Regions from separate parts of the Rhizobium sp. UGM030330-04 genome, predicted to be linked through region 2. Evidence: riboswitches for the same ligand, from Rfam matches in the RefSeq annotation. Region 2 holds a riboswitch; each other region holds the start of a gene.
What was found. Region 2 has a riboswitch for thiamine pyrophosphate ahead of thiB (thiamine ABC transporter substrate binding subunit). Riboswitches for the same ligand answer to the same signal wherever they lie in the genome.
Positions count from the first base shown of each region.

Region 1: it holds a riboswitch for thiamine pyrophosphate, as region 2 does, so the genes downstream of both, N434_RS21810 (ABC transporter permease) here and thiB (thiamine ABC transporter substrate binding subunit) in region 2, are expected to answer to the same signal.
Region 3: it holds a riboswitch for thiamine pyrophosphate, as region 2 does, so the genes downstream of both, thiC (phosphomethylpyrimidine synthase ThiC) here and thiB (thiamine ABC transporter substrate binding subunit) in region 2, are expected to answer to the same signal.

Region 1 is NZ_QKML01000016.1:26,608-30,772, forward strand. It holds gene N434_RS21800 (hydroxyethylthiazole kinase) at 1-274, opposite strand, end outside; gene N434_RS21805 (ABC transporter substrate-binding protein) at 271-1,221, opposite strand; gene N434_RS21810 (ABC transporter permease) at 1,218-2,003, opposite strand; TPP riboswitch at 2,130-2,232, opposite strand; gene N434_RS21815 (DUF6538 domain-containing protein) at 2,546-3,871, shown strand; gene N434_RS21820 (hypothetical protein) at 3,958-4,137, shown strand.
Region 2 is NZ_QKML01000003.1:196,428-200,592, forward strand. It holds gene N434_RS06060 (ABC-F family ATP-binding cassette domain-containing protein) at 1-1,437, shown strand, start outside; gene N434_RS06065 (VOC family protein) at 1,530-1,922, shown strand; TPP riboswitch at 1,968-2,078, shown strand; gene thiB (thiamine ABC transporter substrate binding subunit) at 2,116-3,129, shown strand; gene thiP (thiamine/thiamine pyrophosphate ABC transporter permease ThiP) at 3,149-4,165, shown strand, end outside.
Region 3 is NZ_QKML01000003.1:353,453-357,617, forward strand. It holds gene N434_RS06785 (amino acid--[acyl-carrier-protein] ligase) at 1-652, opposite strand, end outside; gene N434_RS06790 (acyl-CoA dehydrogenase family protein) at 657-1,838, opposite strand; gene N434_RS06795 (acyl carrier protein) at 1,838-2,089, opposite strand; TPP riboswitch at 2,272-2,383, shown strand; gene thiC (phosphomethylpyrimidine synthase ThiC) at 2,479-4,165, shown strand, end outside.

The DNA of each region.
Region 1 (4,165 bases), on a different contig from region 2:
ATGCATTGGCGATCTCGATCGCCAGCCGGATGACCTTGCGCCGCTCGGCATCCAGCGTGCCGAGATTGACGGTCAATGCATCCGCCTTGGTGACGAAACTCTCGATTTCCTCGAGCGAGGTGGTCATCGAGGGAATGCCACCGACGACGGTGATGCCGTCGGCGGTGAATTTCTGCACCACTGTGTTCATCAGGCAATGCACGCGCGGGCGCGTCTTGCGCACCCGCTCCAGAATCTCGGCGGCTTTTGCCGCTGTCGGGAAATTCGTCGTCATGGCTGCTGCAGCTCCACGGCGATATCGTCCGCCTTCGGTGCCTGCTTGATCAGTTGCATCTCCTGCATGAAGGCACCGAAGCGGTCGTAGCGCGCGCGGTCGAGTGCGGCGGGACGCTTGGCGAAGCGCGGCAACGTGTCGAAAAAGGCCTGCTTGTTCAGCGCATCGTCAAGGTTCGGATAGGCCTTGATGAAAAGCTGCCAGGATTCCTGCGGGTGGTTGGTGATGAAGATCGCGGCCTGCTCCACGGCGGAGAGGAAACGCAGCAGGCGGTTGTCTTTTACGAGATCGCGGTGCGTGACGAAGATCAGCTCGTCATAGGCCGGCACGCCATGTTCTTCCGGGAAGAACGAGCGGCCCTCATGGCCTTCAAGCTTCATCTGCGTCAGTTCGAAATTGCGGAAACCGCCGAGTGTCGCATCCACCTTGCCGGCGATCAGCGACGGCGAGAGCGAGAAATTGACGTTGATGAGTTCGACATCATCCTTCGCCAGGCCGTCCTTTTCCAGCATGCGCTTCAGCATCGCATCTTCAAAACCGGAAACGGAAAAACCGACCTTCTTGCCCTTCAGGTCCTTCAGGCTTTTGATTGGCCCATCGGCGAGAACCGTGACAGTGTTGAGTGGGGTTTCCACCAGCGTGCCGAAACGCACGAGCGGCAGGCCGGCATCGTGATCGAGATAGAGGTTCGGCTGGTAATGCACGCCGATGTCGGCCTGTTTTGCCGAGACGAGTCGCGGCACGGCGGAAGGGTCGGCTGGCGGCACCAGTTCCACCTCCAGCCCGGCATCGGCAAACAGGCCGCGTTCTTTCGCGATCACCATCGGCGCATGATCGGGGTTCACGAACCATTCGAGCAATACGGTAAGCTTGTCGGCGGCCTGTGATTGCATGGGAGCAAATGCGCCTGCTGCCGCGACGACGAGGGAAAGAAGCGTTCGTTTCATGGTGCCGAAAGTCTCCGTAAATATCTGAGAGGAATGGTATGTTCTGTTTCCTTGGCCCAGGGGGCCAGATTGGCGGTCGCCCGGTCGACGATGAGCCGCAGCAGCACCGCCATGACGGCAAGAATGGCCATGGCGGCAAACATCGTGTCAGTCTGCATGCGGGCATTGGACTGGATCATGACGAAACCGAGCCCCGCCGAAGCACCCACCCATTCGCCAATGACGGCGCCCAGCGGGGCGAGCGGGGCGGCCACCCTCAGCCCGGAAATGAACGATGGCAACGCCAGCGGTACGCGCAGCCGGATTAGGATCTGCCAGTGGCTCGCCTCCGTCAGCGAGGCGGCGTCGAGAATGGCGCGATCCGTGCGGTTAAGGCCATCGGTGAAGGAGGAGGCGACGGGAAAGAAGATGATGATCGCCGTCATCACCACTTTCGAGGCCATGCCGAAACCGAACCAGAGGACGAGGATGGGGGCGAGCACGAAGACCGGAAAGGCCTGCAGCACCAGAACCATGGGCCAGACGAGGCGGCCGAGGCGCGGGACGGCGGCAATCGTGAAGGCAACGAGAATACCGGCGGCGATGCCCGCCGCGAGCCCGAGCGCCATTTCACCGAGCGTTACCAGTGCCTGCCCGAACAGGAAGCCGGGCTGACGCCAGAAAGCGCCGGCAACATCGGTGGGCGACGGCAGGATATAGCGGGGCGGCGAAAACAGCCACGTTCCCGCCTGCCAGAAAACCAGCAGAAGACCGACACCGTTCAGCGCATGGGTAGCACGCATGAGCCGGACCTCAGACGCAGACGCACCGTGTGCGAAGGGCGGAAGGTTTCAGCATCATCATTCGTCTCCAGATGTGACAATCTCGGAGATCAGGCAAAGCGGAGAAGAGAAAGGGCAGCGCCTGAAGGGTGCGACAGTTTCCGTTCCTACGCCGGCATGACCCGGATCAGGTATATAAGGGTTCGGCGCAATGCCGTCTCAGTGCCGTAGCACACCCCTCGGAAGAGATTGATTTCATAGGAGAATTCAAAACTCATGTCAAATGTTCTTCTTCAAATGCCTGCCTCTGAATCGCCGCAGCGAAAAATTGCCAATAGAATTGCTAATAATCCCGGCAAATCGCCTAATTCAAAATCAAAACATAATCAAAAAGATAAGATGTTTCCAAAATATTTTGCAATAGTTGTTTTGTTTTTAAAGCAAGTTGAAAGCATAATTTTCGTCAATTCGAAATTTATAGTTGACGAATATTCACGGAAGGCGCTATAAGAGAGTCAACCAAAAGGAGGTTTCTTTTAGTTTCGTTGATCGGGTTTCAATATATGATCGCGCAAAATTACTTACACAGACGGCAGAACGGCTATTACTATTTCTGCGTCAACATCCCTACGCGATTGCGGAAGTCCACGACGAAACGCCAAATTTGGCGCTCATTGAGGACACGAGATTTAGGGACGGCGAAGAAGCGTGTCGCCGGTCACATCGCGGAAATCTTGCCGCTCTTCGATGATGAGCGCCTGCCTGATGAGGCTCACGTTGACTACAAGCGTGTCAAAGCAACCGCTGAGAAGCTCACCGCAAAGTACGAACCGCATACGGCAGTCTCCGAACAAACTGTTGATCAGTTGATAGAGCGTATCAGCGAAATCGTGGATGTCCGTGCTGTTATGCCGACTCCAAATGTTGTGCAGACTGCTGCTTTAGTCGGCGCGATGGAGATGCCGCCGCTCTCTTGGGCAGATGCTTTCGAGAAGTTCAAAGCTCTTTCGTCTGAGAAAGTTAAGGGCAAGAACGAGCTTCAGACGAAGCGTTTTTGGCGGCGTTACGAAGTTAAGACCGAAGATTACATCGCGGCGATGGGGGACACTGACGTGTTGAAGATCACCAAGAACGATGTGAAAAAGTACCGCAAAATTCTGAAGGAAAAGATCGATACCGGCGAGTTTTTAAGCAACGAAGCTAATAAGAAGATTAGCTGGCTCGGTGTGATCTTAGAGACCGTCTTTGATGAGGAATACGAAGGGAAGGAGAATCCTTTCGCGGGCATCAGAATTTCTGGCTACGAAGACGATGGCAAACGAGCGCCGCTCACCGCTGCGGAGATAGCAGCAGTTACGGAAGGCTTGAAGACATCAGGGGCACGACCTGAAATCAAAGCTCTTATCCGCATTGGGATGTGCACAGGTGCGAACGCGAAGGAACTCGCGCTTCTAACCCCCGCCGATATCCATCTGGATGCGTCTGATCCATACATTTCCATTCGCCCCAATGAACTTCGCGGCAAGGTCAAGCGGGGAGGGGCGCGTCATAGAGATGTCCCGCTAATTGGTGATGCGCTTGCCGCCATGCGTGAATTCCCCAACGGCTTTACCATTTTCCATACGAATGAAGGACCAACTCAGGTCAACTGTGCGATGTCCGACTATTTCAGAAAGATGACGCCGGGAAAGGGGAAGGGCTTCGGCAGCTTCCGCCACAACATGGCTGATTGGCTTCGCAGGAGCGGGGCGAATGACACCCTCAAGGATTCAATTCTCGGGCACACCAACACCAAATCCCATTCGATGCACTACGGCGATGGATACGACATTGAGAACAAAAAGGAGGCACTGGAAAAAGCTCTTCAATACGCAAAGCTACCAATCTAAAAACTTGAATATCAACTCAATATGCTGAGACGTGAAATGAATTTATATTATGAATACCGGCATATTCCTATCATGGAATATGGAAATTGCAGAAATACACATTTGAAAAGCTCGTTAAGAGCGAGAAATTACGAAACGAATTCTTCGATCATTATGATTGGCTGATCCGTATCGCGAAAGAAAAAGGCTTCATCGACGCGGCACTTGCGCATGCCAAGGCGAAAAAGCGGGTTCAAGACGAACTCAATCTAATCATCGACATCTGACGGCAAATGACGCGCTTTGATTGAGCCA
Region 2 (4,165 bases):
GCCCGCGTCATGGCGCCGGAACCTGATATCCTGATGCTGGACGAGCCGACCAACCATCTGGACCTGCCCACCATCGAATGGCTGGAAAGCGAATTGCAGCAGTCGCGCAGTGCGCTGGTGCTGATTTCGCACGACCGGCGTTTTCTCGAAAAAGTCTCGACTTCGACCGTATGGCTCGATCGCGGCCAGTCCCGCCGTCTCAATCGTGGCTTTGCCCATTTTGAGGAATGGCGCGACAAGGTGCTGGAAGAGGAAGAACTGGAGCAGCACAAGCTCGGCAAGGCCATCGAACGCGAAGAACACTGGATGCGGTACGGCGTGACCGCGCGGCGCAAGCGCAACATGCGCCGTGTCGGCGAGCTTCAGGCCATGCGCGCCGAATATCGCGGCCACAAGGGGCCGCAGGGTACGGTGCAGGCGACCGTCACCGAAGGCCGCGAGTCCGGCAAGCTGGTCATCGAGGCAGAGGCCATCACCAAGGCTTATGGCGAGCGCGTGATCGTCTCGCCGTTTTCGCTGAGGGTGCATCGCGGCGATTGCATCGGTCTCGTTGGACCGAATGGCGCGGGCAAAACCACGCTTTTGAAGATGCTTACCGGCCAGCTTGAGCCTGATAGCGGTGTGGTGAAGCTTGGCACCAACCTGGAGATCGCGACGCTCGACCAGAAGCGCGAGGAGCTCAATCCCAACGATACGCTCGCGCATTACCTGACGGATGGCCGGGGTGACAATCTGCTGGTGAATGGGGAAGTGAAGCACGTAACGGGCTACATGAAGGACTTCCTGTTCCAGCCGGAACAGGCCCGCACGCCGATCCGTAATCTTTCGGGTGGCGAACGCGCCCGGCTTATTCTGGCGCGCATCCTGGCGCGGCCGACCAATCTTCTGATCCTCGACGAGCCGACCAACGATCTCGATATTGAAACGCTCGATCTGCTTCAGGAGATCGTTGCGGGTTTTTCCGGCACGGTCATTCTGGTCAGCCACGACCGTGATTTTCTCGACCGCACCGTCACCTCCACCATTGCGCCGGCCAATCCGGACCAGCCGGATGGGCGCTGGATCGAATATGCCGGCGGCTATTCGGACATGATGGCGCAGCGCAAGGGTGCTGCGGAAGAAAAACGCAAGGCGGAAAAGCAGGAGAAGACAAAGACGGCGTCTTCAGCCGCGCCGTCGCAGGAGCCGGCAAAGGCGAAGGGCAAGCTTTCCTTCAAGCAGAAATTCGCGCTCGAAAATCTGCCGAAGGAGATGGAAAAGGCTCAGGGCGAAATCGCAAAACGCGAACAGCGCATGGCCGATCCGGCGCTTTTTACCAAGGACCCGGCCACCTTCAACATGCTGGCGCAGGAGATGTCGAAACTGCGCGAAAAGCTGGAGGCCATGGAAGAGGAATGGCTGGAACTGGAGATGCTGCGCGAGGAACTGGAAGGCTGAAGACGATGGTCTTTTGCTGATTGAAACCGCATCCACCTTTGACAGGGAGGCGGAATTGCCGTTTCCTGTGCCGGTTCGGAGGAGTTCACACCATGCGCATGATCTTCGTCAACCTGCCCGTCAAGAACATCGAGACATCGAAAAACTTCTTCACGGCGCTCGGTTTCAGCTTCAACCCGGAATATTCGGATGACCGCACGCTCTGCATGATCGTGGAGGAGAACATCTTCGTGATGCTTCTTCAGGAGGAGCGTTTTCGCGATTTCATCAATGGCGATATCGCTGATGCCAAGCGCAGCACCGAAGTTCTGACCTGTCTTTCCGCCGGAAGCCGCGACGAAATAGACCGGATGATTGCAACGGCGCTTGCCTCTGGAGGCAGTGGCTGGAAACCCGTTCAGGACCACGGCTTCATGTATGCCGGAAGTTTTCAGGATCCCGACGGCCATGTGTGGGAACTGGTGCACATGACGGGACAGGGCTGACCTTAGCCACCTTGCCAATCGCAAACGGCGGGACTAAACCATCATCTTGATCTAACGGGGTGTCTTCTGTTCTCGCGGGCAGAAGGCTGAGAGGCTTGCCAACCCGAAGAACCTGATCCGGTTCATACCGGCGGAGGGATTAGACGGCTTTAAGGCAAGCGGCTATTTCCCTATCGTTTTTGAGGAGATACCCGTGCGCCGTCGTCTTTTCCTGAATTCCCTCGTTGCCGCCTCGCTGTTTCTGCCCGGTTTCGCCGCTGCGCAGGACAGGCAGGAACTGACCGTCTACACCTATGAAAGCTTCGTTTCCGAATGGGGTCCCGGCCCCAAGGTGAAGGAAGCCTTCGAGAAGGTGTGCGGTTGCACGGTCAATTTCGTGGGTGTTGCGGATGGCGTGGCGCTGCTGAACCGCCTGAAGCTGGAAGGCGCGGGGTCCAAGGCCGATGTCGTCGTCGGTCTCGATACCAATCTCGTGGCGGAGGCGAAGCAGACGGGGCTTTTTGACGCCAGCGGCATTGATGCATCGGCGGCCAGGGTGCCGGGCGGTTACAGGGACGATGTGTTCGTGCCCTATGATTACGGGCATTTCGCCGTCGTCTATGATACGCAGGCCGTGAAGAACCCGCCGACGAGCCTGAAAGAGCTGGTGGAAGGCGATCCCTCGCAGAAGATTGCCATTCAGGACCCGCGCACCTCCACGCCCGGGCTCGGCCTGCTTTTGTGGGTAAAATCGGTTTATGGCGACAAGGCGCCGGAGGCATGGGTAAAGCTCAGGAAGCGTATTCTCACCGTGACGCCTGGCTGGTCGGAATCCTACGGTCTCTTCACCAAGGGTGAGGTACCGATGGTGCTTTCCTACACCACCTCGCCCGCCTATCACATGGTCGCCGAAAAGTCGGACCGTTATCAGGCCGCCGCCTTTTCCGAAGGACATTACATCCAGATCGAGGTGTCCGGCCTTCTCAAAAACGCACCAAACAAGGAGCTGGCAAAGCAGTTCCTCGCTTTCACGCTCACATCGGGCTTTCAGGATGCGATTCCGCAGAACAATTGGATGATGCCGGTTGCGGCAACCTCGGCACCTTTGCCGGAGGCGTTTTCCAAACTCGTGGTGCCGCAGAAGACTTTCCTGATGGACCCGGAAGAGGTGGCCAAGAACCGCAAGGCCTGGATTGAAGAGTGGCTGGCGGCCATGAGCATGAACTGACGAAGAGGCACGCCCGCGCATGATGCTGCGTCGTGATTACCGGCGGTCGATCATTTTCGGGACGGCGGCTTTTGCCGCCGTTTTCCTGTTCATGGCGCTCGCCGTTTTTGCGCTGCTGTCTTTTGACACGGGTGCATCCGCTGCCGGTATCATCGATACCTACACGCTGCGCATCCTGCGCTTCACGCTTTATCAGGCGATGCTTTCCACCCTTTTGTCCATTGTTCTCGGCCTGCCCGTAGCTCTGGCGCTTGCCCGGCGGAGAGAGTTTCCGGGAAGAATCTGGATCATCCGGCTGCTGGCGGTGCCGATGGGCCTGCCGGTGATTGTTGGCGCCTTCGGCATCATCACCATCTGGGGCAGGCAGGGTATCGTGAATACCGCCCTCGTTTTTGCCGGCGTGGACGAGCCCTTCAGCATTTATGGCCTCTCCGGCATTCTTATCGCCCATGTGTTTTTTAATTTGCCGCTTTGCGTGCGGCTGATGCTGGCGGGGCTGGAGCGCATTCCCGGCGAATACTGGCGCATGGCGGCAAGCCTTGGCATGGGGCCGGTCTCGGTGTTCCGTTTCATCGAATGGCCGGCGATCTCGCGGCTTGTTCCGGGTATTGCCGGGCTCGTGTTCATGCTGTGCGCGACCAGCTTCACGCTCGTGCTTCTCCTGGGCGGCGGGCCGGCGGCGACGACGCTGGAGGTGGCGATCTATCAGGCGCTGCGGTTCGATTTCGATCCACAGCGGGCGATTGTGCTTTCCGTCCTGCAGATTGTCCTCACCGCAGTCCTGCTCGGTCTCCTGGCATTTCTGCCATCGCCGGAAGCGGAGATTTCCTCGCTTGGTCGTCTCATCCGTCGTTTCGATGGCAAGAGCGTCAATGCGCGTCTCTGGGACGGGGTGGCGATCGGTTTTGCAATTCTGCTGGTCGGTTTGCCGCTCGTCGCCATAGCCGTCTCGGGTTTGACGGCCGATCTGCCGCGTCTCGTCACTGCGCCGATCTTCCTGCGTGCGGCGGTGACCAGTCTTGCAATCGCCGTGCTG
Region 3 (4,165 bases), 160 kb from region 2:
TGTTGGCGAGCATCTTGCCGGCACGGCCGAAGAAAGGATCGTTGGCGATATCGATGGTGACGTCGAGCCCGACCGCTTTCATCATCTCCACGCCGCGATCCATCCAGGTCTGGCGGAATTCGGTGACGTCGGATTCGGTGCCCATGCAAACATATTCGCGCATGCGGAAAAGCTGCTGGCGGGCCGGATCCTTGGAGGGCTCATGGCGGAAGCAATAGGACTGGATGTCATAGAGACCACCGCCGGCAGGCAGCGCGCCGCGCTTGGCGATCGTCGGATAAAGCGGATAGCAGGCTGCCGGCGTCAGCACGATGTCTGTTGCTTTCTGGTCCTTGGTCCAGTCGCCGCCCTCATCCATGGTCTTCAACAGGCTGACATGGTCGAGCTCACAGCCGCAGAAGGAATGAACCGTGCCTGCCAGCTGCGGGAAGCTCTTCATGTAGCCGCTTTTTTCGAAGTAGGCGCGGTTGATGCCGGGCGGAAAACGGATCGCTTCGGCGCCATCGGCGGCGCCCGTGCGGTCGATCAGCCGCTCGAATGCGGCAATCACGTCCTCGAACTGGCCGCTGCGTCCATAAAGGCCGTCCACACCCGTTTCAATCAGCAGGCCTTCTTCGAACAATCGATCGAGAAACGATGTTTGCATGTCCATGGTCTTATCCCAAGAGGCTGGTGTCCTGCTTGTGAACCAGCAGGAGATTGGCGGAATTACCGAGAATACGGTCGTTGGAAATCATCAGCCGGGCGGAATGCGCATCGCGCAGATGCCGGCCGAGGCTGTAGGGCGTGCCGTTCTTGTAACCCATGATGCCACAGACCAGCATGGCGTGGTCGATGATCTCAAGAATGGTTTCCGAAGAGCAGATCTTCACATTGTTCATGGCAACAGCAAAGGCCATGGACATCAGCTTTTCCGGATCGCTCTTGGTGTCCTCGTAAGCCTTGATGCCGGCAATGATGTTGGATTTCACCACCTGCAGCTTGGTGGAAACCTCGGCAAGGCGGATCGCGCCGGGAGGGGCGGTGCCGGGCGACTTACGGGCCGCGGCTCTGACGAAGGATTGCGCGCGCAGCACCGCGTCGGAGGCGATGCCATACCATACGGCGCTCCACAGGAGATGTGAGCTTGCAAGCATGGATTGTGCGGCGATTTCCGCGAAAGGCTTCGGGAAAATCTGTGCCGCCGGCGCCTCGCCACGGAACAGGAAGCCGTCTGAACAGGTGCCGCGCATGCCGAGCGTATCCCAGACATGGGTCTTTTCGAGCGTGTACTGGTTTTTCAGGAAAACGGTCATCACCTGATCGGCCGGCGCGGCATCCTTGTGGGCGCGCGAGGTGATGAGGATCGCATCGGCATTGCTGCCGTAGGAAATGACGGTGGCATCCTTTTCCAGCCGGCAGAAGTCGCCATCGACCTCGATAGCGCAGATGGAGTTGCGCAGATTGCCGCCGATGCCGCCTTCGGTGGTGGCGGAGCCGAGCAGAAGCTGTTCACCCGCGATGCGGCGCATGAAGCCCGTATGCCATGCGCTAGCCTCGCCGTGTTCCACCAGACTGGACAGCTTGATGTGATGCATGGCGAAAATCATTGCGGTTGCCGAACAGGCCTGGCCGAGCCGGGCGCAGATATCGGCGATTTGCTGCAGGGAAGCGCTTTCGCCGCCGAGCGAGGAGGGGATCTGGATGCCCAGCAGGCGTTCCTGCCTCAAGGCATCGACAGCCTCCTCAGGGAAGCGGCCGGTGACATCCACCTCGTCCGCATGTCTGGCGGCAATGGCCGCGACACGGCCCGCGCGCGCGGACAGAGTTTCATCCTGCGGCGCAACGGTCACGTTCATCAGGCAGCCTCTTTACCATCCAGAATAAGCTTAACGGTGTCTTCAATGGCCTTGATGCTGGCGAAGGACTTGCGGTTCAGCAGGTTATCGGGAAATTCGATGTCGAAAGCTTCTTCGATTCCCAGCATCAGTTGCACCGATGCAAAGGAAGAAAGGCCTGCCGCATAAAGATCGGCTTCATCTGCAATCGTATCGACCGGGGTTGGAAGCTGGCCGAATTTGGCCAGTATTTCACGTATAGTCGCGTTCATTCCGACGTATCTCCCATAAATTTCATATCTGCATAGTTTGTGCTTATCGTTACGTGGCAAACGATAATATTCACCTAAACCGTTAGGTTAATTACAACTAACGGCAGCATGCGCCATTCCCGCACCTTTGCCAAGCGGTGATCGGCAGCCTTGACAAAAGCCGGGCGGTGTTTTTTGCTGTGGCCATTCACCAGGGGTGTCCCGTCAAGGGGCTGAGATTCTGCTTTCATGCGCAGTGACCCGTTGAACCTGATCCAGTTCATACTGGCGTAGGGACGGTGCAAAGACCTGATGTCGGGCGGGCGCATGGCGTTTCGTGTCGGCAGTCAGGTATTTTCCATCATTCCGGCTCGAACTGGGTCTCCACTGTCAAACTTTGGAGCCTCAAGATGAATATCGCTGCCAAGACTATCCCGCTGTCGGTCACCACCGGGCCGCATGCCGCCTCCACGAAAATCCACAAACCAGGAATTTTACATCCGCATATCCGCGTGCCGATGCGCGAGATCGCCGTCCACCCGACGGCGGGCGAACCGCCGGTAACGGTCTATGATTCCTCCGGTCCCTATACTGATCCCACGCACTCCGTTCTGATTGAAAAGGGTCTGCCGCGTCTGCGTTACGACTGGGTTGTGGCACGCGGTGATGTCGAGGCTTACGAGGGCCGACACGTTAAGCCGGAGGATAACGGCTTTGCCACCGGCGAGCGCCTGACGCCCGAATTTTCTGTGCGCCACCAGCCACTCAGGGCGACGGCCGGCAAGGCGGTGACACAGCTTGCCTATGCGCGGGCCGGCATCATCACCCCGGAAATGGAATTCATCGCCATCCGCGAAAATCTCGGGCGCGAGGCGGCCAAGGAGAAGCTGGTGCGCGACGGCGAAAGCTTTGGCGCGCATATCCCTGACTACGTGACGGCGGAATTCGTTCGGCAGGAAGTGGCGTCGGGTCGGGCCATCATCCCCGCCAATATCAACCACCCGGAACTCGAGCCGATGATCATCGGCCGCAATTTTCTCGTTAAGATCAACGCCAATATCGGCAATTCCGCCGTCACTTCCTCCATGGCAGAGGAGGTGGAGAAGATGGTCTGGGCGATCCGCTGGGGTGCGGATACCGTCATGGACCTTTCGACCGGGCGCAATATCCACAATATCCGGGAATGGATCATCCGCAATTCGCCGGTGCCGATCGGCACGGTGCCGCTTTATCAGGCGCTGGAAAAGGTCAACGGCATTGCCGAGGATCTGAATTGGGAGGTGTTTCGCGACACCCTGATCGAGCAGGCGGAGCAGGGCGTGGATTATTTCACCATCCATGCCGGCGTGCGGCTGCATTACATTCCGCTCACCGTCAACCGCGTTACCGGCATCGTCTCGCGCGGTGGGTCGATCATGGCCAAGTGGTGTCTGCATCATCATCGCGAAAGCTTTCTCTATGAGCATTTCGAGGAAATTTGCGACATCTGCCGCGCCTATGACGTCTCCTTCTCGCTGGGCGATGGCTTGCGTCCCGGCTCGATCGCCGACGCCAATGATGCGGCGCAGTTCGCCGAGCTGGAAACGCTGGGGGAGCTGACGCAGATCGCCTGGGCGAAGGACTGCCAGGTGATGATCGAAGGCCCCGGCCATGTGCCGATGCACAAGATCAAGGAAAACATGGACAAGCAGCTGAAGACCTGCGGCGAGGCGCCATTTTATACACTTGGGCCGCTGACCACCGATATCGCGCCCGGTTACGACCACATTACGTCCGGCATCGGGGCGGCGATGATCGGCTGGTTTGGCACGGCGATGCTCTGCTACGTCACGCCCAAGGAACATCTCGGCCTGCCGGATCGTAACGATGTGAAGGTCGGCGTTATCACCTACAAGATCGCCGCCCATGCCGCCGACCTTGCCAAGGGCCATCCGGCGGCACAGGTGCGGGATGATGCGCTGTCGCGCGCAAGGTTCGAGTTCCGCTGGGAAGATCAGTTCAACCTGTCGCTCGACCCGGATACGGCGCGGTCCTTCCACGATGAGACCCTGCCGAAGGAGGCGCACAAGGTCGCGCACTTCTGCTCCATGTGCGGGC